DNA from 4 places in the Paenibacillus sp. FSL K6-1318 genome. Region 4 is predicted to be linked to each of the others. Evidence: riboswitches for the same ligand, from Rfam matches in the RefSeq annotation. Region 4 holds a riboswitch; each other region holds the start of a gene.
The links. A riboswitch is a leader RNA that binds a small molecule or an ion and turns the genes downstream of it on or off. The one in region 4 is predicted to bind cyclic di-AMP.

Region 1 (6,051 bases), 3.0 Mb from region 4:
TGCTCTTCGAATAGCTGTTTGAATTTCTTCTCTATGGCGATCTGTGCGGCTACTGCTTTCTCTGCATCTTCCAGATCCTCTTGCATGTCACGGATATATTGGTCGGTCATCTTGATTGGATCTTCCGCCTTGTCAATAATGGCGTTGATGTTAGACATTGTTAAATCACGCAATCGTTTGAAAATGGACATTATGTTATTCCTCCTAGTCGATATTACATCGTATATAAACATACATACGTAACAATCTACAACTCGTTTCAATTTTAGCAAATAAAATCAAAACATGCGATTGTTCTTCATGTTAGGAAGATCGTTTATCCTTGTTCAGATGATCCTCCATCAGCCTCTCTGCAGTCTGCACGATTTCGTCGATCTGCATCCGTGTAATGGAATCAAAATGAATACCCATGATCACCGTAACGGTTACTTTCAGCTGCAGGGCAGCCTTTCGGGCAAGCCGCTCACACAACTCTTGTTCCTTATGACCCGGAATATGTACCGTCGTCCCGCTTACGCGCTCATGATCCACATAGAACGTGGCTACGGCACCAATATGCGCCTTTCCTCCGGTAACGAGAAAAACCTTATCTTCTCCTGCTTCAATTACCTGTAAACGTATGGATTTCAAATCATATGTACTCATACCCATCCACCTATCCTTTTCTATATGTTATATATGGAGGAATTATGGCTCTCATGAGCTAAAACGGCAATGAAACTTCTCACACTGCGCATAATTTATGGAACCCCCGGGCATACCAAAGAGAACGTCATTTTGGAAAAGGAGGCCGTTATTATGCGCGTACGCCTCATTATGCTGATGGTTATCGTTATTTTTCTCGGAGGATATCATGCTCCAGTTTCATCGCGGGATGCTTCAAGCCCGCCAAGTGAATCAGTATCAGGTTCAGATTCCGCGGAAGAAGAACAACTGACATTGGGACAGTTACGTCAAAAATATGCGGATACGTTCAAAACGAATGGTCCATCAACGAAGCAGGTTGCCCTGACTTTTGATGATGTGCCCGATCCACGTTTTACTCCACAGGTATTGGATGTATTGAAGAAATATAAGGTCAGAGCTACATTCTTTATCGTCGGTAGTCGTGCTGAGAAACACCCGGATCTGGTAAAACGCATCGTTAAGGAAGGGCATATTGTTGGTAATCACAGCTACAATCATCCGGAATTCAGTAAGCTGTCGATGAATGCCTTTCGCAAACAAATTTTACATACCGGAGATATCATTCACCATCTGGCAGGGTATACGCCGAAGATGATTCGGCCACCATACGGAGACATTAATGAAGAACAGCTGCAATGGGCTGCCAGACAACACTATAGCATTGTGAACTGGAATGTTGATTCACTGGACTGGAAAGGCCTTTCCAAGAAAGAGGTGAAGGATAACATCCTATCTGCCGTGAAACCTGGCTCCATCGTTCTGCAACATGCAGGAGGAGGTGTGGGATCGAACCTGAACGGCACAATTGAGGCTTTGCCTGAAATTATCGAGGAACTGCGTAATCGGGGGTATGAACTAGTCACCTTGGACGAGATGTTGGGGTTGCCAAAGGCCAACGATTAAGATGTCCATTATAAAAAATGTTGATGATGATAAAAGGGTGCCTGTTCAATCGCAAGTAGCGATTGGCAGACACCCTGTTTGAATTATTAAATGTAATTTACTTTCTACTTCAGAATATACAGCTCGATATCCTGGAAACCAAATGTGCTTACGGACTGTTTGCTACCAGGGATAAAGATATCAATCCGGTGACCCTTGATTGCACCGCCCACATCACGTGCTGTAGCTACAAAAGCCTGTTTTGGCAATCCCGGATGGCTGTGACCGGTTACCAGTACTTTGGTTCCGAGTGGAATCACACTTGGATCAACTGCGATCGTGCCCAGTTCAAGATCATTACCGAAGTAATCCACAGCACCCCATCCTCCATTTTCGGACGGATCTGCAGAGTATGCCGTTGCTTTCACATTCACTGCTTTACTGTAATCGAACGTTTTTCCCCAGGCTTGAACAACTTTGTTATCTGCATTAACGTCCAAGCTTGCTGTTGTAACCGTCTTCGCTTGAGTCTTGCTCTCCGTAGCCGCAGCAGCTGCTACATTGTTTGCCTTACCGGGAATCGTAATTTTTAAACCACCATAAATATTGTAAGGCGAAATGTCGTTGTTTGCTTTAACCAACGTGTTGAGTGCTACTCCATACTGTTTCGATAAGGTGTAGAAGGTATCCCCTTCTTTGGCCACATGAACTGAATCTGCGTGAGCCGGAACGGCTTGAATAAGCATTGCTGTTGTCAATAATGCTACTGCTGTTTTGGCTATACGTTTCTTGTTAATCATGGTCTTCCTCCCTCATTATGCCTGCGAAGTTAGTTGTCGGATTCGGATGAGGAGCCACCCTATAGGTTCTTCGTTACATGTGAAACGTTATGTACCCCTAATTCACCCCAAGCAGTGTGCCGTAGATCTTCCCCCTGCACGATCTGCATCGTTACATCCCCCGCACTCCCTGTCCGGAAGTTTCGGCAGAGTTCAATATATCACAATTTTGTAACCTGAACTTGTAGTAATTCTTACCATATGGTTTTTAGCATGTCATCAACTGTAAGAATACTGGATAATTCAGAAAAGCTGGGTGATCCGATCCCTTTATATTAGGTAACAAAAAAGTTACTTTTCAAATCAATAAATGATTATTGCGCACAAAAAAATAGCGTTACCGACTCGATGTCAGTAACGCTATTAAATCATTTCATTTAGAGTACTTTAGCAAGAAAATCACGTGTACGTGAATTTTTTGGTGCTCCAAACACCTCATCAGGTGTTCCTTCTTCTACGATGACCCCGCCATCCATGAACAGGATCCGATCTCCCACTTCACGTGCAAAACCCATCTCATGCGTCACGATGACCATCGTCATCCCGCCTTCTGCAAGACGTTTCATGACATCCAGCACTTCGCCGACCATCTCGGGGTCCAGTGCCGAAGTAGGCTCGTCAAACAGCATTACATGCGGTTGCATGGCCAATGCTCTTGCAATGGCGATCCGCTGCTTCTGTCCACCGGACAGCTGGTTCGGGAATGTATCTTTTTTATCGTACAAGCCCACAGTGTTTAACAAATCAGCAGCGATTTTCTCCGCTTCCTGCGTGGATTGCTTTTTCACTTTAATCGGGGCAATCGTAATGTTTTGCTGTACCGTTTTGTGTGGGAACAGGTTGAAATGCTGGAACACCATACCCATCTTCTCACGAGTCGCATTGATGTTGTGCTTCGGATCGGTGATTGACACGCCTTCAAAATCAATCTCACCCGAGGTAGGCTGTTCCAGCAGGTTCAGACAACGTAAGAACGTACTTTTACCCGAACCGGAAGGACCGATAACCACGACAACTTCACCTTTTCCAATCGTCACGTTAATGCCCTTAAGTACATCGTTATTTCCATAAGATTTGTGTAATTGTCTAACGTCTATCACTTGCACTCAACTTCCTTTCCAGTCGTCCCAGCAGCTTGGACAAAATGAACGTCATTACAAAGTAGATGGCTGCTGCAATCAAAAATGGACTCAAGCCTTGATACGTAATGTTTTTGACTACACTTGCCTGATACATAATATCCACCATACCGATAACGGAGATAATGGAGGATTCTTTGATAATAGTTATAAATTCATTACCGATCGCTGGTAATACAGCTTTGAAGGCTTGTGGCAATATAATGTAACGCATTGCTGCACCTCTGCCCATTCCGAGGGAACGCGCTGCCTCCAACTGACCACGATCCACACCTTGGATACCTGCACGGAAAATCTCCGCCAGATAGGCACCACTATTGATTGAAAGTGTAATGATACCTGCCTGAAGTGCAGTGAAGTTAATGCCAAAGCTCAGGGAAAAACCATAGTAAATAATCATCAATTGTACCAGCATCGGTGTGCCACGGATCACTTCAACGTAAGCAGTACCGATCCAGCGCAAGATTGCAGCGTCATGCAAACGGAATAAACAGATGATCAATCCAATAATTACCCCGAAGATAACGCCAAGTGCAGACAACAGAAGTGTGTATCCTACTCCTGTAGCATAGAAACTTTTGTACTCCCAGAATACTTGGAAAATATTTTGTGATTTGTTCACTTTATCCGCCATCAAGAGGCTGGCGTCCGTCACCATCTGATTGATTTTATCTTCACTTTTCAATCGTTCCAGTGTTCCATTTACTGCAGCTAGCAGCTCGGTATTCCCTTTACGAATCCCGATTGCCGCTTCTGCTTGCTCTTCGTCCGGAACAGCAGCAGCAAGTCCAATGATATCGTCCAGATAACCTGCAGCAACGGTATCTTCAACGATTGCCGCGTCAATGCGTTTTGTTTGCAGTTGAAGCACGATATCCGAGATTTTATCCAGCGCAGTAAGTTTCGCTCCTGGAATACTCTGTCCGATCGTTTCCTGAATGGAGCCTTTCTGAACGCCAATCTTCGCATTTTCAAGTTCTGCCATGGTTGGATATTTGTCTTTATCCGCATTGCGAACCATAATCACTTGTTTTGATTTATAATAGGTGTCGGAAAAATCGATACTTTTCTTCCGCTCATCCGTCGGCGTCATACCTGAAATTACCAGATCAACACGCCCGCTCTGCAATGAAGGCAGAAGACCGTCGAAGCCCATATCCTCAATCACAAGCTCAGCGCCAAGATCTTTGGCAATCTCTTTGGCGATCTCAATATCGAAACCGACGATTTCATCTTTGCCATTAATCACTTTATGGAATTCGTATGGTGCAAAATCGGCACTTGTACCGAGCACTAGCTTTTTACTGCTTGAATTATCTGTAGTTCCACTTGCAAGTGCCACAGGAGCGGCAGTCGTCAGCAGAATAACAAAGGTCAACAGCATCATGGTGTAACGACTAATCAATTTCAACCTTTTTCTCTCCCCTTACAATACATTGTATGCTTCTCATGTTGATGACTGAGTCATTATAAAGTACAATGCATGATTATGCAATGCATTTTGACAATACAAATCTTGACTTGTTTCTGAAAAAATAAAGCAAACATGATATAATCAATGAATTATTTTCATTTTTGCATAAGGAGTTTACTAATGACATCTAACAAATCACTGATCCTGACGGTTATTGATCAATATGCTTCCCGTTTTAAAGCCATTTCATCATATATTGGGGCCAACCCCGAACTGGGAAATGAAGAGTATCTCGCTTCTGCCCGTTTGAAAGAAGAACTGGTCTTCCACGGTTTCACGGTAGAAGCTCCCATTCTCGGACTGGACACAGCTTTTATCGGAACCTATTCGGCCACCAAACCCGGCCCTACTATCGCATTACTGTGTGAGTATGACGCTTTGCCGGAGATCGGTCACGCCTGTGGTCACCATCTAATCTGCATGATGAGTCTTGGAGCTGCTGTTGGGCTGAAATCCATTCTGGATGAAGTAGGTGGAACCCTTAAAGTGTTCGGTACCCCCGCTGAAGAGACACGTGGTGCTAAAGTTCCGATGGCGGAAGCAGGTTTGTTCGATGACTGCGATGTCGCTCTCATGGCGCACCCGTATTATGCCTACGAAAAGTCCGGCAGCTCACTGGCTATTGATGCTGTTCAATTTGAATTCCATGGCCGCTCTTCACATGCTGCTGCAAGTCCGCACGAAGGCATTAATGCACTTGATGCTGTCATTCAAACGTTCAACGGGATCAACGCATTCCGACAACAAGTGAAAAGCACCGTTCGAATTCATGGTGTTATTAACAACGGCGGTCAGGCGGCAAACATCATTCCTGACTACGCTTCAGCCCAATTTTATGTACGTGCAGCAACCCGAAAAGAACTGAATATCCTCACGGAGCGTGTAATTCAGATTGCTGAAGGATCTGCTCTACAGACAGGTTGCAAGCTGGTGACGTCCAACTATGAAACGTCCTATGACGAGATGGTCACCAATGAAGCATTCTCAGCTGCGTTTAGTCAAAATCTGATCGAACTCGGCATCCCGCAAG
Region 2 (6,051 bases), 2.1 Mb from region 4:
TATCGGCTACAAAAGTACTGAATATTTCCATGAAAATAAGGGATACATATACGGATTGCACTGCCCATCCAAGTTGAAAAGCAATGCTGCCCATCGGGATCTCGAATTGGATGATGCCGGGCATCTGTGCTGACATGGCAAAGTGAGCTGCCATCAGCATGAAGCCTACGCCAATGCCTCCCAGCACGCCGCCCCACTTCAATACACTCCGACTGCGGATTTGGTTACCTACAGGCACAAGGACGGCTTGAGCCAACACCAGATTGAACGAAGTGTACAGCAGTGGAGACAGCCACACCTGAATGGGGTTTGAGTCTGTCGTCAGTGTGATGAATCGCGAAGCACCTGGATGATGAATGGTGCTGGTAATCATGAGCAGGGATAACAGGAGCATCATGGGAACGACGATGCTATTCATTTGAAGGATGGCCTGGATGCCCCGACCAAGAAGCAGATAAGTCCCTACCAGTGTGACAATCAGACCCGTCTGATAATGTAAACCCAGATGTTCAACAAAAACGGAACCTGCTCCGGCAAGCATGACACTGTTCACGCCAATGAGAATGAGAAGGGTCACCCAGGTAATCCATTTGCCTGCCTTGTGGCCGAATAAATGTTTGTTCAGATCCTCATAAGAGCGGGAGCCGGTATCGTGAGCAATCAGCATCATTTTGGTACCTAACCAGACAAAGAGCATGGTGGATAAGCCTATGGTGATGGTGGCCCATTTGCCATACTGGGTAAAAAACTGCAAGATTTCCTGCCCTGTGGCGAAGCCGGCTCCGACAACCGTTCCGATGTATGTAAATGCGATCTGCAGCACCCGAAATGCCTGTTTCATGTGTTTCCCCTCTCAGGCCCCTGTATAGTTTGGACATGCGGGTACCATGGTACAAGGTATGCTTGACCCACGAAAGACATGACAATCGATAGCAAGCTCTGGCTTGAAATGCAGCTTAAGGACAGCCCTCGGGCAATTTCGCTTGAACTTATAGATAGATATATGATACTTTTACCTCATAGGATAGGCTTGGGAGGTCAAATCATGGAAGTATTGAAACAACGAATTTTACAAGAAGGTGTTGTCATCTCGGATCAGGTATTGAAGCTGGATGGTCTGTTGAACCACCAGATTGATCCTGCATTAACGATGGAGATGGGACGGGAGTTTGCTGCCCGGTTTCGTGAAAGTGGAGTAACTCGGGTAATTACGGTAGAATCCTCAGGGATTCCGGTTGCTTTTGCCGCAGCTCATGAACTTGGGGTGCCGCTTGTATTCGCCCGTCGCAAAAAAACGCTTCTGGCTGATCCTGATGCCTACTGTGAACGTGTGCCGTCCTTTACCAAAGGAATCGTAACAGACATTATGGTATCCCGCGAGTTCATTCATGAGAATGACCGTATTCTGTTCATTGATGATATCATTGCCAATGGGGATGCTGCTCGTGGAGTCATCAAAATTATTGAGCGTTCCGGTGCTGAACTCGTCGGATTTGGCGTTGTGGTCGAGAAAAGTTTTCAGGCAGGGGCACGCACGATTCGTGAACAGGGTATTCCGGTGGAAGCCTTGGTACGTATTCGTTCTCTGAACGATGGAACGGTACAATTTGACGATAACGAAATGTGACATTTTAAAGGAATAGGGCCTATTTTTTGAACTATGCCTTTGCATGACCGCGGATTTCATTTATAATGGGGTTATGTTAGGGAGAGGAGGCAACACCATGGGGAACCAACCGGCAACAGAACAATTTTTTATTGATAAGCTGGCGGAATCGAAAGTTCATTTTGAACGTGCCCTGGATTGTAAACATACGGAATTCGATGACCTTTATCCCTATATGATTGAACATCCTCAATTTTTCTGGTACAAACGCTATGTTGCCTGGTCAGAATTACTGACGATTGTAGGCTTGTGCGAAGAGTTGTCCTTCTCTTGGAAAGAACAATTTACACCGCATCAAGTGGAGTACCTTGAAGAACGTGTGATGTCCGCCAAAGTGCTTGATTTTTGGTTCGAGAAGAACGACAGCAAAGAGCACGCGCAGCGGTAACTTTCAGTCGGGACATAATTTCGAATGACATGACAGTCCAATACAGTCACGTGAGACCTAAATGACATTTCATTTAGGTCTCTTTTTGTAAATAAATTTGGAATATAGGAGCCAAGAACATGATCAGTGATACAGAATTGGATGCCCTGCGTCTGTCAGGTGAGAAAGTAAGAGTAGTACGGGACGAGCTGGAGTCAAACGATGTAACCGGGATTGTGGTTGCCTGGGATGGCGAGCAGGTACTTATCCGGCGGCAAAATCGACGTGTCGTCAAGCTGGATCGCAGTTACCGATATCAGCTGTTCAGCGAGCCGCGCCAGAGTCCACTTAGTGAGTAGCAATCGCTAATAATGTGGCAGAACCATGAGCGTTTATATGTTTGGAATTACCATGATTTCTTGGCATAATTGGCTCACTCGGGAGAGAAAATAGGTACAGTGAGAACGATCTGTAACTATAGCTGAGAGGGTGTGCTACAAGACATGACATTGATGAATGATAAAGTTCATGCCTACAAGGATCAGATTGGAGCATTAAGCGATGTGCTGCCAGGAGTGGTGAAGTCGTATCATGAGTTTACCGGAGAATGCTTTCAGCCTGGCGTGATTGATGCGAAGACAAAACAGCTAATTGCCCTCGGAATAGGACTGTTCGCCAACAATGAGGTGTGTACTTTCTACCATGTAGAAGAAGCTCGTGCCAAGGGTGCAACTGACCAGGAGATCATGGAGACCGTTGCCGTAGCCGGAGCTGTAGGAGGCGGACATGCCCTGTCTCAGGGTGCGATGCGAGTGCAGAAGGCGTTGCATTAAGTCTAGGTAAGGGTAGTACTAGGATTAGTCCATAAATGTCTAATCAAACAAAAGAGGAGGTTCCGGGTGATCCGGAGCCTCCTCTTTCTATATCATACTTACATTTTCCCCAACATTTTATCGTACATAAATTGTCCAGTTACCCGACGTGCTGTCACGTAACGATCATTGAAGTATGGATTCGATAACTTCGTAATACTTACACCTTTACTACTGGAAGCATGTGCAAATTGTCCGCCGCCAATATATACACCTGTATGTGAAATGCCTTTGCCCATCGTATTGAAGAACACCAGATCACCTGTGCGAATGTTACTTTTGGATACCGGAGTACCTGCTTTGGCTTGCTGCTGCGAAGTACGTGGCAATTCAATGCTGTATTTGTTGAAAAGATATCTCATAAACCCGGAACAGTCGAAGCCGGCCAAAGTCGTGCCACCCCACTTGTAAGGTATACCTGTCATGTTGTTCACTACGGAGTTGATACTGCTTGCCTCTGTGCTTGTTGCCCCGGATGTAAATAGTACAGCTGCTCCAAAAATGGAGATTATCAGTTTTTTCAAAATCAATGTTCTCCCTTCGATGCCTACGGAGTTAGCTAAGGGTTCGGTAGAAGGTTCCCTATATTTCCTATGTATAAGAATAATTCACCCAAAATGGTTCCCCCGTTTTCAAACATGAAACTCGGCAATGAATAATTAAGTTTTTGTAACTATTTGAAACTATATTGCATAAATGCGTAATTGTCAAACCCATTTAAACCCCTTCGTAATACCTCAATGTTAGCGGAATTACGGTTTTTATATGAAAGAAGGGATCAAGTTTGGGTATCATTCATGACAAAAACGTCATTATTGATTCGTTTAAGACGATTTTGGACAAATAAATAGGTTTGTCATGAGTTAAAAGAACTATTCCGTAATGTTCAATTTGAGAGATTATATTCATTAAGTTGCATATATTGACAAAAATCGATTTTTTGCATATCATCTTCTTATCCAATCCACATATTGGATGAAAATTGATTTTATTGTGTTATAAATTCAAATAAAGGAGGTTAAGGGACTAATTTTATAAGTAAGGTAGAAGTGGGAGATTTATAAAAACAAACATAGGAGAGTGTTATCTTTGAAAGCAAAAAAAATAGTTACTTTTATTCTGGCATGTACGATGGTCTTCTCAGCAGTTGGTATAGCTGTTCTTCCTGTAACAACGGTATCAGCCGCTGATGCAACAGGTACAACAGCAAGTATATCTGATATTCTGAAGAACCAGCTGCCAGATGGAGGTTGGAGAAAAGACTATAAACAAACAAGTGGAGAATGGGCGAAGTCCACCATTGACAACAAGGCTACATACTCAGAAATTAGAAGATTGGCGAAGGAATTCAAAAAGACCAATGATCCGCGTTACTCCACAGCTGCAATCAAAGGAATTAACTTTTTGATCAACATGCAGTATTCAAACGGCGGATGGCCACAAGTCTATCAAAGCTCGGGATATCACAAACACATCACTTACAATGATGATGCGATGATTAATGTAATGATCATGTTGGATGAAGTAGCAACGCGCAAAGGTGACTTCTCGTTTATCGACAGCACACTTGCTAACCGCAGTAAAAATTCAGTTGCCAAAGGTGTGGATGCGATTCTGAATACACAGGTCGTTTCAGGCGGTAAGCTGACAGCATGGGGACAACAACATGATTCCAGTTCCCTTAAACCAGCAAGCGCAAGAATCTATGAAGTACCATCGCTGACGGCTGGAGAGAGTGTAACGATTGTTAAATTCCTGAAAACCAGACCTGCTAACGCTAAAATTACAGCATCCATTAAAGGAGCTGAAGCTTGGTTTAACAAAGTCAAAATTACGGGTTACAAGTATGAAAGAGCAAACGGAGACAGCAAAATTATCGCTGATTCCAAAGCTGCACCGATCTGGGCTCGCTTCTATGAAGTGGGAACAGATAAACCGATCTTTATTGGTCGTGACGGGGTAGTTAAATACAAACTAAGTGATATTGATAAAGAAAGAAGAGGCGGTTATGCATGGTATGGCAACTGGCCTTCCAAGCTGTAACTCGTAACATGCCTAAGGTTTCATAGAGTTAATCCCTAGTAACGATAAGTAAAGCCCGAATCAGACATGGACGTCTGGCTCGGGCTTTATTGTTATTATTTTCAGTGTTGACATGATAGATTGCACATGATATATTATTTCTTGTCGCCGAGATATATATCACGGAGATATACAATATGCGGTCGTGGCGGAATTGGCAGACGCGCACGGTTCAGGTCCGTGTGGGCTAACCCCCCGTGGAGGTTCGAGTCCTCTCGACCGCATCAAACAAAGGTTCCTCGTTAGGCTAACGCCTTTCGGGGAACCTTTTTGTTTTGTACCATAAAATCGTCTAATAGGTTACTGAGCGGACACGTGGATACTATCGATATTCGGACCTTCAGTACCGGTCGTTACCACTTTAATGGTATTGGTTCCCGAGTTCATGGGCATCTGAATTGTTTTTTCACCCCAGGTAGACCAGCTTCCCGTTGCAGTAAATGGGGTATTGCTGATTACTTTGGTCCCATTTACGAATACATCGAGGTTACGGGTGCCACTTTCCAACGCATAACGAAACTTTACGTTTTTGGTGCCACTTATCGTATTGTTGATGTTATTCCATTGAATGCCCGAGTTCGTCAACGCATTGAAATTAACATATCCTGAGCCTGTGTAGCCAGGATAGATCGTCTCAATTGCAGCATCGGAGAGAGTCGTTCCTGTCTCTGCTTCGTACGTAGTGCCACTCCCCGTATTACCTCCACCGCTGCCCGTAATATTAGCGACAAACGTAGTTACACTTTGAGCAGGGAGTTGAGCAGTAAAGGTTGCATTGGACACCGTAATTGGTGCTCCGCTTGCCAGATTGCGACTGCTATCGGTTACCCATGAGGATACCGTGGAAGCATTACCGTTTTGCAAAACAAATTTCTGACTCGTTGCAGAAGTGCTTCTGTTAATCGCCACAATGACAACCTTGTTATCCCCTTTGTAGGCAGAAACGAATGTGTTCGTATCCGGGTTCTTGGTTGCATCTACTCTAAGATAGCCTGGACGTACAAATTTGGAGAAGTGAGCCATATTATAACCGCGTTTACTAATCGTTCCGTCTTCTTTCATCG
Region 3 (6,051 bases), 1.5 Mb from region 4:
AACCAAGAACCGCCTCCGGGGCCGGGATATCGAGGTGGTGGTTAATCCAGGCATGAACAGTGGAGAGGCAGCCAACCGAATCGTATTTGGCGAAGATCTGTTCGAGCTGACTGAAATCAATCCAGGGGTGCAGAGCGCGTGCGAGTCTGATCAATCGTTTACCCATGGTAGCAGCTTGTTCTCTGAGATCTCCAGGAGTTCGCTGAACATGGACGAGCTTGTCGATCAGAGCTATCCGCCAAGTGTCCTTTTGATCTGCTGCGGTATAGATGCCTTTGATGGCCATACCTTCAAGACGAACGATGCTGGGATGCAACTGACAACGCATGAATGATTCGAGATCTTCAGCATTACGAATGGTACCCTCCTTGATATGGATATCCATGCCGAAGGAATGGGTGAACCCTCCAACCTGAATAGAGGAATCAAGCAGTTTGACATAATCGAGCAGCTTATTCCCACGGTTCACAATCATTCGCCTCCTGTGTTCGTTAAATGTCACTTTAAGTAACATTTATATTTCTTTTTGTTTGCTTTATGTTTAAAAATCCGAATTATATGATAGTTATCATCCCATAAACGTCCGCTTTTTGTCAATAGTATGATTTATATTCAATGTATTAAATCTTTTATTCAATATTTGTGTTATTTTATATAACATTTAAAGTTAAATATTTGTGAAATATAGGGAGGACTATATATAAATGAATCAATAAGATCGGCTCTAGCAGGAAAGAGGGGATCGAATCTAATAATATGCAGTTCATGGGTAAAGATGACGAGAATATGCGATTTTTGATGAAAATGCCTAGTTGAAAAAGAAGTATTAAAAAACACTTTACTTTTAGAACAGAACCCGGTATAATCAATTCTGTTGCCAATTATTTACGACATGCGGTCGTGGTGGAATGGCAGACACGCTATCTTGAGGGGGTAGTGGGCGTATGCCCGTGGAGGTTCGAGTCCTCTCGACCGCATCATACGAACGATGAAGAAGAAGCTTTCCGTTATTGGAAGGCTTCTTTTTTTGTCTTTTTTGAACAGTCTGACATCGGGGTTGAAAAAAAGGCCATCCATTATCGGAGGTAATGGAGCTCTACCTTTCCGGCTACGGGTGGCCTGTGTATTATTTTTGGAGTAAGTTCTTGATATCTTCTTCAATCTTGTCAGGTGTTGTTTTGGGAGCATAACGTTTCAGTACCTGGCCGTTCTGATCTACGAGGAATTTGGTGAAATTCCATTTGATTGCTTTGGAGCCGAGCAGGCCAGGAGCTTCTTTGCTAAGGTGTTGAAAGAGAGGGTGAGCGCTTGAGCCGTTCACATCAATTTTCTCAAACATGGGGAAGCTCACGCCATAATTCATCTGACAGAACTCGGCAATATCGTCGGAAGAACCTTTTTCCTGTGCAAACTGGTTGCTTGGAAAACCAAGAACTTCAAATGGAGCATCTTGAAACTTGTCTTGCAGTTCTTGCAGACCTTTGAATTGAGGGGTAAGTCCGCAGGAGCTTGCCGTATTCACAATCAGTAGCACTTTGTCACGGTAGTCGGACATTTCAACTTCTTGACCGCGAAGGGTATTCACTTTGTAATCGTAGACTGTCATCTAAATCGCCTCCATTGGTATACTCTTATATCTTCTATTATATTGGTTGCAATTAAATAATGCAAAACTAATGTGGTGTTAAAAGAATCAAAACAGGCAAGTTGTGCAGAATACGTGAATGAATTGCGAAGTGATTTTCGTCAGAGTGAGAATTAGATAGCCTTGGAGAGATGGATAGAGTAAAACATTGTTGTAAGCGTTATTATGAATGAGTATTGGCAGAAATCTGCCGATTCGGTGATCTGTGCGGACTTTACACCGTCTTAACGCGGGTGTATGATTCATAACGTAATTTCAATTTAAACTAAATTGTACTTGAAAAACGAAACAAACGATAATATCGCTCGATCTTACTTTAAGATATACGAACGATGTTTTAATCGCTGAGTTTCCATTCATTGATGAGTGGGAAACGGGGGAACCAACGGAATGCACTGTCCAGGACAGTAGGCATTCATGGGGTGAATTTTCCGGTGACAGCCGGAAATAGGGCGACTCTCGCGCCCGAATCCGTCAGCTAACCTCGTAAGCGTTAAAGGGAGAGGCAACAAGCCGTACGCTGGTTCATGGTGTTTTCGCCATGGGTTATTTAAGAAGCGTTCGGGAGGCCTTGGTCCCCCACGCTTCTTTTTTGTTGTCTTTTCACGCCAAGGGAGGAACGAATGATGGATACTGAGATGATCTTAGTGACTGCTCCAAATGAAGCAGGACGTAAATTTATCAAATTGCTGATGTACAAAAAAATGCCGTTTGCCGTTCTAACCAACAGTGCAGGGGAAGAGCGGAGACTCCGCAGAATTGGGGTAGAGCATGTCATTCGCATGAATACGGCTGCAGCTCAAAAATGGTTTTTGCCGCAGGGTAGCGTAGGCAATGTGTTTATTTTCGAGAACAGCCTGAATCTGACCTGTCGTTATTTGCAGATCTGCCGTTCATGGACATCGAAATCCCTGTGCGTCATCACGGAGCAGAGTCATCCAAAGGGTATCTATCGCGGGATGGGCGCAGACCGGATTGTATATTCGCTCAATGGGGAAGTCGGCTTTCTCCTCAATGGTTAATGCCATAGCTTGTGATTGCTCAGGTGTAAGGTGCCTGTTATAATTGACTGTATTAGAATCAATTTCAGAATTCACTCCAGGTATTATGAGATTGATTCATCGATAAACGGAAATTTGAGGAGACTCATGCAGGATGGTGAGTCTTCTTTTTTATGCTTACAAGGAGGAATTGGCGTGCCGGATGTGAGTGGGTTAAAGTGGTTATTTTTTGATGTTGGAGATACGCTGGTGGATGAATGGGAGCCGGTTGATGATATTATCGGACAGTTCGTCCGTGAAGCTTGTGCTTTAGGGTATCCAGTGAAAATTGAGGCGGTACGCGAACTGTTCGCGAGCTGTTACCGGAAATATGAGCAATGGCCCATGAGAGTGGCTATTCGCACATTCATTGAAGACGAAGGCCACCGGAAACAGATTCAGGACAAGCTGAAGTTTCAAAAAGATCTTGAACGTCCTTTTCCTTCAGCGGATTCCGTTCTTCAGCAATTGTCACGGTATTATCGTATTGGCATTATTGCCAATCAGAGTCCCGGAACAGAAGAGAGACTGGAGAGTTACGGATTACGGAAGTATGTTGACGTTCTGGCCTGTTCGGCTGAAGAAGGGGTATCCAAGCCAGACCCTGAGTTATACGCTGTAGCCTTGAAACAGGCAGGCTGTGAACCGGAGGAAGCCGTCATGGTTGGGGATCGGATCGATAACGACATTATACCTGCCCGGAAGCTGGGCATGCGTACGATTCGAATTATGCAGGGTTACGGAAGATTCCAGCCAGACCGATCGGATGACGAACGTGCGGATTGGACCGTTGATTCATTGGATGAACTCCTGCCGTTACTGGTGCCCAATCAGGATTAGATAATTGTTTATTGGAGTTTAGCGTTTTACTATAAAAGGAAACACGTTGCTGTACTGCAACAATAAAGGCTGATCAACTTGGTATTGAATACCGGAGTTGATCAGCCTTTTTAGTATTTGGTCGATAAGAACGAGATTAGAATAACCGAATCGTCTGAATGATCAGATATACATTCAGCACAACAATAACAGCGGCAATGACCCATGAGATGATTTTTAGCCACAATTTGTTGGCGAATGCACCCATGCTCTTTTTATCACTCGTGAACATCACCAGGGGAATTACAGCAAAAGGTAATTGAAGAGAAAGCACGACCTGGCTCAAAATCAGCAGTTCTTCTGTGCCGTGTTCTCCTGCAATGGCTGTGACAATCACCGCCGGGATGATGGCGATCAGACGTGTGACCAATCTGCGCAGCCAAGCCGGAATACGAATGTTCAGGAAACCTTCCATGACAATCTGCCCAGCGAGTGTACCTGTAAGGGTAGAGTTCTGACCTGATGCTAACAGCGCGACACCGAACAGGATACTTGCAACCGTAGTACCCAATAGAGGGGTCAGCAGATGATAGGCATCAGCGATCTCGGCAACCTGTGTCATACCAGCACTGTGAAATACAGCGGCAGATACAATCAGGATAGCCGCATTGATGAACAGGGCAAGTGTCAGTGCGATTGTCGAGTCCATGGTCGAGTACCGAATGGCTTCTTTTTTACCCTGTGGTGTCTGTTCGATCTGACGGGTCTGCACAATGGAAGAATGCAGGTACAGATTATGCGGCATCACGGTCGCTCCTATAATACCAATGGCGATATAGAGCATAGCCGGGTTTTGCAGAATCTCGACATTCGGTACAAAACCATGGAGCACACCGCCCATATCGGGTTTCGCCAAGAACAGGTCGATCCCGAAGCAGAGGGCAATGGTTGCCATCAGCACAATGACGAGTGTCTCCAAAGCGCGGAAGCCTTTGTTTTGCAGGACGAGTATCAGGAGTACATCAACTGCGGTGATGATCACGCCGTATAACATGGGGATGTTAAATAGCAACTTCAACGCGATGGCAGAACCTATGACTTCAGCCAAATCAGTGGCTGCAATGGCAAGCTCACACAGAATCCATAACATCATGACGACGGGCATGCTAAAACGTTCGCGACAGGCTTGAGCCAGATCCCGTCCAGTGACGATTCCGAGCTTGCCAGCCAGCGATTGAAGTACAACGGCCATCAGATTTGAGAGCAGGATGACGGATAGCAAGGTATACCCAAACTGCGAGCCGCCTGCAATATCTGTTGCCCAGTTGCCGGGGTCCATGTAACCTACGGCAACGAGGTATCCGGGGCCTACAAAGGCGAGGAATTTCTTCCACCATGCAGCATTCTGCGGAACTTTCATGGAACTATGTGCTTCTCCAAGGGAAGGGGCCATGCCCGCAGTAGATAATGATTCTCTTGAAGGAGCGTTGAATGGATTTTTTTTACTCATACGATAATCACCTGACTTTGAAATATTGATGCGGAATGAACCGCTTATGATATATCTAAATTTTTATGTTTATTGTTACATTGTACTCCTTCAAATGTTTTTGTCTAGTGCAACTTTTATGTATCAGCACAAAATTCCGATTGCAGCTTGAAGATGCCCCTTCGTATATTACCCAACCTTAGAGAAAATACAGCCATGAAGTTGAAATGCATGAAAATAATAAAGATGTAAAAGCTGATAAAGATCCAAAATACGTTTCAAAATGAGCCAGAAGTTTAAATTGAAAGGAAGACAGTTAAAAATTATATTGATGAGGGAGAGATTCTTAATGGAAGCTTTATATACAGCAGTAGCGACAGTTAAAGGTGGACGTACAGGTTCAGTGACTTCTTCGGATGGTGTGCTCAAGCATGATCTGAAAATGCCCAAAGAGCTTGGTGGTTCCGGTGGTGAAGGTACCAACCCTGAGCAACTCTTTGCGGCTGGATATGGCGCCTGTTATGAAAGTGCTCTTGCCAATGTAGCACGCAAAGCGGGTGTGAAATTGGAGAATGTGGTGGTTACAAGTAACGTATCCATTGGTAAAGACCCTGCGGATGACGGTTTCCAGCTGTCTGTTCGTCTGGACGTTAGTATGCCTGGCGTGGATCACAGTCAAGCAGAGGATCTCGCCCGCAAGGCGCATGATTTCTGTCCCTATTCCAAAGCAACACGCGGTAACATTGATGTTGTGTTAAACGTGGTCTAAGATCTGACTCCCGGAAAGTAACGGGGAACATATAGAGCAGGGTATCCTGGATACCTGATGTTCAAGTACAAAGCCCTGCTGGCATTCGGCAGGGTTTTGTGTTGATTATAATATATGGACATGATGCAGGAGATTAGATGCCAGATCGCGTACTATTTTACATAATTGCACTCCCACTTCATGCTACACATTCCATAAAGGGGGAACGAAGATGAGTATTGAAGAGATGATCGAGCGGCGATTTGTGTGCACAAAATGCAGAGGCACGGATTGTAACATTAAGGAAGTT
Region 4 (6,051 bases):
TGCCGGCACGTGCCGTGCGCCTGGCTACGCCGTAAGCGCCGTCGATACGACCGGCGCTGGCGATTGCTTCAACGGCGCGCTGGCAGTAGCCCTCGCGCGCGGTGAGACGTTGGACGCGGCCGTAGGCTTCGCCATGGGTGCGGCCGCATTATCCGTGACCAAGCTCGGCGCCCAGTCCGGGATGCCGTCCGCACGTGAAGTCGAGGCCTTTCTGGCTGAGCATGCGGCAGAGGCCTAATTAATGGCATAACAAAGAGGCTCTTATTCTCCCAACAGGGGATTAAGGGCCTCTTTGTTATGCGTGTGCAAAGATTATTTCTTCTCTGACAGCCACATGGCGATATTGGCAATCTCTTCATCCTGCAGTCTGCCCTTGAAGGCAGGCATGCCACCTTTACCTTTGACAATCGTGGAATAGATCTTCTCCAGATCGTCCTGGCTGCCGATGTTCGCCAGAGCAGGTCCTACGCCACCTTGCAACTGATCCCCGTGACAGGAAATACAATTGGCTTTGACCAGTGCCTCAGCCTGTCCTGCATCCATCGTCACTTCCGGCATGGTTGGTTTGGCTTCTTCAGCCACTTCCTCTTTCCCTGGAAGCGTAAACATTAAAACAATAGCTAAAGCGCATGCTGCAAAAAATACCCCGCTCATGATCCATTTGTGCATCCCTTATGTCCCCTCCAGAATGAAAGATCATCTAACCTGAAACTATCCATATCATTATAACGGAACCTGTAGTGACATCATAGCATTTTGTGGTAATTTTTTGAACTAATCACATAACAAGGGGCAGATTTGGTTGTTTTGCAATGGATTCTAGTCACGAGGCCCTTCATAAACCATGCAGTGAAAGGGCATTAAACCGCTTGGGGTCTGTCGTTCGTATGTATCCTGGGTGACAAATCCACTCTTCAAATAGACTTGAATGGCACGGGCATTCCAGGTGAGCACTTCCAGGTCGATCTCATTCGTCCGATTCCGGCGAATGGCTTCCTGCACAATGGCGGTGACAAAAGCTTTCCCTTGACCCTGACCACACAGCTCTGGATGCATGCCGAGGCCAATCCGGGTTACCCCTTGCAGTGGGAAGTATTGAGCGAATCCGCAGATGCGATCATGCTGATCTAGAACAATCGCATATTGTTCCTGCCGCAGCTGTGCATCTCCAAACTCCACTTCCAGTGCTTTCATCTGCTCCCAGGGTAGCCAGCTATAGATATTGTAAGGCGGATTATACTGCCAACTGCAGATAAGCTCCGCATGTTCTTCTTGCATGGGTACAACATGAAACGTTACAGGGGCTTCATTCATACATCTGCACGCTCCTCTCATTCATTACCAAACTCTCTGTCCACTCTACAAAAGAGCCGTTCATTTAGCAAGTCTCCCTTTCCGGGAAAAAAATGAAACAAAAGTTCCGGTAATTCCGTTTATATTATAACGGGATGGGTAAAAACATCATAAGGGCACGGACGAGCGAACGCAAAATGAACCTGTTGATTTCGCAGGATATACCTCGTGTGTAACTTGTAACGTAAACAGGGAATGAAGCACAAAAAAACCGCCGGATACATTCCTGCGGAGAATGTACCGGGCGGTTCTGTTATGCTTCTTGCTTCGTTCCAGTATGGTTAATGGTTACAGCATCATGTTGCTCAGCTTGTCCCTAGTCAAGGGCCAGTGATTCATATGCGTCCGTGCTCATAATCCGTTTAGCGCCAACATAACGATTGGCCCAATAGTTTTCACTCAATGCACTGATCGTAACACCTTTGGAAGAAGAGGAGTGTGCGAACTTTCCATCCCCTACAAAGATTCCTACATGAGATACGCCTTTACCTGTTGTATTGAAGAAAACCAGATCGCCAGCTCTCATCTCCATGCGGGATACGGAATCACCCATGTCGAATTGGGAACTCGATTGGCGTGCCAAATCAATACCCAATTTGTCGAATACATACCGTGTAAATCCGGAGCAGTCAAAGCCGTTAAGCGTTGTTCCCCCACTTTTGTATGTAGTTCCCATTGCTGAATCAATTACTTTGTCCATCTTTGAATCTGCGAATGCGCTGCCTGCACCAAGCGATAATGCGAATGTGAGGCTAAGTACAGCTGCGGTTAATTTCTTCTTTAACAAGAGATATACCCCTTCCAACGCCTGCGAGGTTAGCTTAAGGATTCGGTTGAAGGTCCCCTATGATCCCTCTGTAGCAAGATCAATTCACCCATAACTGGTTCCCCCGCTTCCCAGGTGCCAGGAATTTGGCTATGCTAGTTATGCACCTGCGAAATCAAGAAATGACGATTTAATTTTAAGTAGTTACAAATATGAATGTAAAGATTACAAAGTTGTTACTAAAAACTCACTGCGATTATTGTAACAGAGGAGTACCGCTTTGGCAACGTTTAGCAATAAAATTAGCAAAAAAAACCTCGACCTTTGACGGGGAAAGGTTGAGGTTTGCCTATTTATAAGTACATATCAGGCCATAAGTTTAACATGTGATGGTAACAATTTTTAAACTATCTGCTCTAACCTTTGGATGTTTTGGACTGCCATAACCGGAAATGGGCGCATATTTTCCACAGGCTCAATAGACATCTGGCCAGTGGATACGTCTGTTGTAGTATAAGTCCGGTGAGTCCTGTTAGTAACCATGAGGCTGAAGTGAATGCCCCGAAGACGAGCAGGTGAACTCCGCCCAGCAGCAGTGCAATGCCGATTACAGCGATGAGATGACGCAGTGCAATCCAGAGCGCCTTGAGTGTGCCGTGAGCGCCACCTTCCCCTTCTGGTGCCGAAACACCGAACTGCATGTAGAGCAGGGTGTGGTGAATAATCCAACCATATACGATCCAAGCAGCAACATAAGGTATGCCAGGCAAGAGTAATTGAAGGGAATGAAATCCATCCATTAGAATCGAGTACAGCTTTGGCACGAGCCAGTAGCCAGGCAGAAGCACCAATAATGTACGAATGGTGTGGAGCAGCAGCATCGGTTTCCACAGATTTTTAATCCCGCGGACGAATGGAATGCGCTCTTCTGTACTATTATAGTGCTGAAGCGAGTAGAGCAGTCCTGCCTGAATGAGGGGGCTGATTAACATCCGAAGCAGTAGCATGGCCCCCAGAATCCACAGATAACGATGAACCTCCGGATGGGTAGACAGGTTCAGTTGGCTTTCCATTTTGAACAAAAGCGTACTCAGCTCCCCGGCATCAGTATCCGGATAACGCAGGAGTAGTGGGACGACAGCCGATTGTATCATTCGATAGAGGAAATATCCCCATATAAGTTGATAAAGAAATAAAAGTGCTGCAATGAACATATGCTGACGGACGAGAAACCAGCCCTCACGTATTTTCGCTTTCACCGTTTCCACCTCACCATGACAGACTTCCGAATATGGCTTCTATTAGTTTGGTTACACTCATGCTCCAGCGGGACTTCGTCGGCTCATCCAGTCCGGCTTTCAGGAAATTGTTCATATGGCGGTTCTCCAGCACGATCGTGTAGAGGGGATCGGTCATGGCCCAGGACACGGGAGATGTGTGAGTTAATTTATAGGTGATGCGATCTTCTTTGCCATCCCATTGCTTGGTGAGGATATGTCCGTCTTCAAAAGCAATTCGAACAGGAACGGCGTTGTAATCACTACCTTTTTTCGCAATTGTTACGGATGACTCGTACAATGTTTGGCCGTCTTTCTGTACGGGTGTAACATGAATCTTCTCTACAGCAAAGTCAGCCATTCCGTTACCATAGACATATTGGTCAAAATAATCAGACCAGGAAGTACGGGTTTCTTGTTCCACAACTTTTTGAAAGTCAGTCGAAGTGGGATGTTTGAAACGGTACTTCTTCACATAGGTAGAGAGAATGCGTTCCATCTTTTTCGCACCGACTTGATGTTCAATACCGAGCAATACAAGCTTGCCACGTGTGTAGACATTGGCTGCATACTCGTTCTGGGAATCGAACTTCCAGGATTCTTGTGTTAAAGATGAAGGAGACGTAATCAGTCCCGATTGCACCGGCAGGTTCGGGATCAGTCCGTATTCCTGCTCCATCAGTTTGTCTTCTGCATAAGAGGTGAACCCCTCATCCAGCCAAGCTTCCTCGAATTCGTTGCTGGCAACCATGCCATAGAAGTATTGATGTCCAATCTCGTGGACTACGGTTCGTTCCAGGTCATAACCTGGCGTGGTGTCATCCGCTCCAAAGGCTGTGATTAGCGTGGGATATTCCATGCCGCCGGCACCATTCCCCGTTTTGGGTGGAACAACGATAGATAAGGTAGCGTAAGGATATGGACCAAACCATTTGCTATAATTGGATAGAGCGGCCTTCGCAGCGTAGAAATAACGTTCTTTCAGATCCTGATGAGCAGGGTCCAGATATAACTTGATTCGTACACCAGGAACGTTGGGTGCAGAGAAGGGCTCTTCGGCGTACACAAAATCGGGTGAGGCTGCCCAGGCGAAGTCATGCACATCATCAGCATAGAATTGATAGACTTTTTCTCCATTCTTCACTACAGCTTGCTGCGTTGGAAATCCGGTAGCAGCCACCTTGTATGTTTCAGGCACCCGAATACGCACACTATATATACCGAAGTCGGCGTAAAACTCCGAATTGCCGTGGTATTGGTGCAGATTCCAGCCTTCCGTTGTTCGTCCACGCCTGCCCACAGGTTCATAGGCACTTAGTTTGGGAAACCATTGACCTGCCATGACAAAATCATCAGCGGTTCCCATCCGGGCAAAAATCTTGGGCAGATTCACTTCGAATCGGGTGTGGAGCGTGATGCTTTCCCCGCCTTTGACGGGTTTGGGCAAGCGTACTTTAATGAGGGTGGTGTCCTTGATATTTCCGTCATCTGGCTGCACATACTGCATCCGGTGCAGCAGAGAGAGCCCGTCCTCCGTTTTCATTTCGGTAATATGCATGGAGCCATAGCCATTGGTAGGCATGACATCACCCCGAAGCTTTCCGCCGGATTCCTTCATAAAGGTGGTGTCAGCAGAAGAGAAGGCATTGGGGTACATATGAAAATAAAGCTCATTGACGGTTTTTTTGCCTGGATGTGTCCATGTAATCGTCTGAGTTCCTTCCAGTACGTTCCCTTCTGCCAGTTTTACATCCATGTGATATTCCACAATACGGTTGCTGTACACTTCGGCGGTAGGGGTCTGTACACTTTCTGGAGGTGCTGGCGTTGGAGCTATTGCCTTGGGCTTGCCCGATTCCGGGGCGAGTACTGGCAATTCGGAATGAGTTGAGCGATTGTAACCCAGAGTGATCCATATCCCTCCGGCCAGCACACATAAGGCCAGGGATGCGGTGAGCCAGCTCTTGGCGCGTCGTGGAATCATCGTTAAATACCTCCCGTTGACAAGCATCTACAGCATGTATATGTTTGCAATGGGCCAATTATTAGTTAAAATATTTGTATCAACCCTTGGAGGCTATAAACATGGACCAAAACGAGCAAAACGGCAAAAAACAGATTGCCTTGAATATCGTTAGTGCAAAAAGCAAGCATAAAGGTTTCGGTGCAGGCTCCATTGATCTGAACAACCTTTCTCCGGTCATTATTGATAATGGCGAAGCCAAAATTGATATCGGTGCGATGCATGCGAAGAGCAAAGTGGAGCGCAATATCAAGTTCTCGACGAATCGTGAGGATGTACCCAATGGACGCCAAGTATGGCTGGTGTGGGTAGCTGTGGATCGCACGGAGGAAGGCCAACTGTATGGTGGAGCAACGGCCTGTGAGATGTGGATTGACACAGAAGCAAGACGTGGATGGAAACTGCTGGCGGAACATGTGAATCGCATGGATTATGCCATGAAGCGCCGTTTCATGCTGGATGAGCTCGGACCGGAAGCACGGGCCGCACTCAAGACGCTGTTGATCTCACACAACGAAGATTGGTGGAATGCTTCTCCGGATGTATTGAAGGAAGCACTTGCCTAAGTTAGATCAGTCAACACAGTATAAAAGAAAAAAGAAAAAGGCCCTTTAACCGGAAAATTCGGTTGG

Region 1: another riboswitch for cyclic di-AMP. It lies ahead of NYE45_RS16940 (3D domain-containing protein); the one in region 4 lies ahead of NYE45_RS00540 (C40 family peptidase).
Region 2: another riboswitch for cyclic di-AMP. It lies ahead of NYE45_RS10110 (C40 family peptidase); the one in region 4 lies ahead of NYE45_RS00540 (C40 family peptidase).
Region 3: another riboswitch for cyclic di-AMP. It lies ahead of NYE45_RS06830 (hypothetical protein); the one in region 4 lies ahead of NYE45_RS00540 (C40 family peptidase).

The regions. Positions count from the first base shown of each region.
Region 1 is NZ_CP150270.1:3,866,279-3,872,329, forward strand. Features, by position in the region: gene NYE45_RS16925 (PspA/IM30 family protein) at 1-191, opposite strand, end outside; gene NYE45_RS16930 (hypothetical protein) at 304-645, opposite strand; gene NYE45_RS16935 (polysaccharide deacetylase family protein) at 799-1,590, shown strand; gene NYE45_RS16940 (3D domain-containing protein) at 1,695-2,369, opposite strand; cyclic di-AMP (ydaO/yuaA leader) riboswitch at 2,372-2,567, opposite strand; gene NYE45_RS16945 (amino acid ABC transporter ATP-binding protein) at 2,786-3,508, opposite strand; gene NYE45_RS16950 (ABC transporter permease subunit) at 3,495-4,958, opposite strand; gene NYE45_RS16955 (M20 family metallopeptidase) at 5,142-6,051, shown strand, end outside.
Region 2 is NZ_CP150270.1:2,241,682-2,247,732, forward strand. Features, by position in the region: gene NYE45_RS10085 (hypothetical protein) at 1-841, opposite strand, end outside; gene NYE45_RS10090 (xanthine phosphoribosyltransferase) at 1,046-1,627, shown strand; gene NYE45_RS10095 (hypothetical protein) at 1,725-2,054, shown strand; gene NYE45_RS10100 (hypothetical protein) at 2,174-2,392, shown strand; gene NYE45_RS10105 (carboxymuconolactone decarboxylase family protein) at 2,537-2,866, shown strand; gene NYE45_RS10110 (C40 family peptidase) at 2,965-3,429, opposite strand; cyclic di-AMP (ydaO/yuaA leader) riboswitch at 3,435-3,566, opposite strand; gene pelA (pectate lyase) at 3,986-4,948, shown strand; tRNA gene NYE45_RS10120 (tRNA-Leu) at 5,127-5,211, shown strand; gene NYE45_RS10125 (carbohydrate-binding protein) at 5,288-6,051, opposite strand, start outside.
Region 3 is NZ_CP150270.1:1,574,806-1,580,856, forward strand. Features, by position in the region: gene NYE45_RS06815 (urease accessory UreF family protein) at 1-469, opposite strand, end outside; tRNA gene NYE45_RS06820 (tRNA-Leu) at 895-977, shown strand; gene NYE45_RS06825 (glutathione peroxidase) at 1,127-1,606, opposite strand; cyclic di-AMP (ydaO/yuaA leader) riboswitch at 1,978-2,153, shown strand; gene NYE45_RS06830 (hypothetical protein) at 2,272-2,667, shown strand; gene NYE45_RS06835 (HAD family hydrolase) at 2,842-3,525, shown strand; gene NYE45_RS06840 (Nramp family divalent metal transporter) at 3,662-4,957, opposite strand; gene NYE45_RS06845 (organic hydroperoxide resistance protein) at 5,343-5,762, shown strand; gene NYE45_RS06850 (zinc ribbon domain-containing protein) at 5,974-6,051, shown strand, end outside.
Region 4 is NZ_CP150270.1:110,143-116,193, forward strand. Features, by position in the region: gene rbsK (ribokinase) at 1-238, shown strand, start outside; gene NYE45_RS00530 (cytochrome c) at 313-669, opposite strand; gene NYE45_RS00535 (GNAT family N-acetyltransferase) at 820-1,314, opposite strand; gene NYE45_RS00540 (C40 family peptidase) at 1,670-2,140, opposite strand; cyclic di-AMP (ydaO/yuaA leader) riboswitch at 2,144-2,281, opposite strand; gene NYE45_RS00545 (hypothetical protein) at 2,536-3,378, opposite strand; gene NYE45_RS00550 (M1 family metallopeptidase) at 3,389-5,380, opposite strand; gene NYE45_RS00555 (YwhD family protein) at 5,482-5,985, shown strand.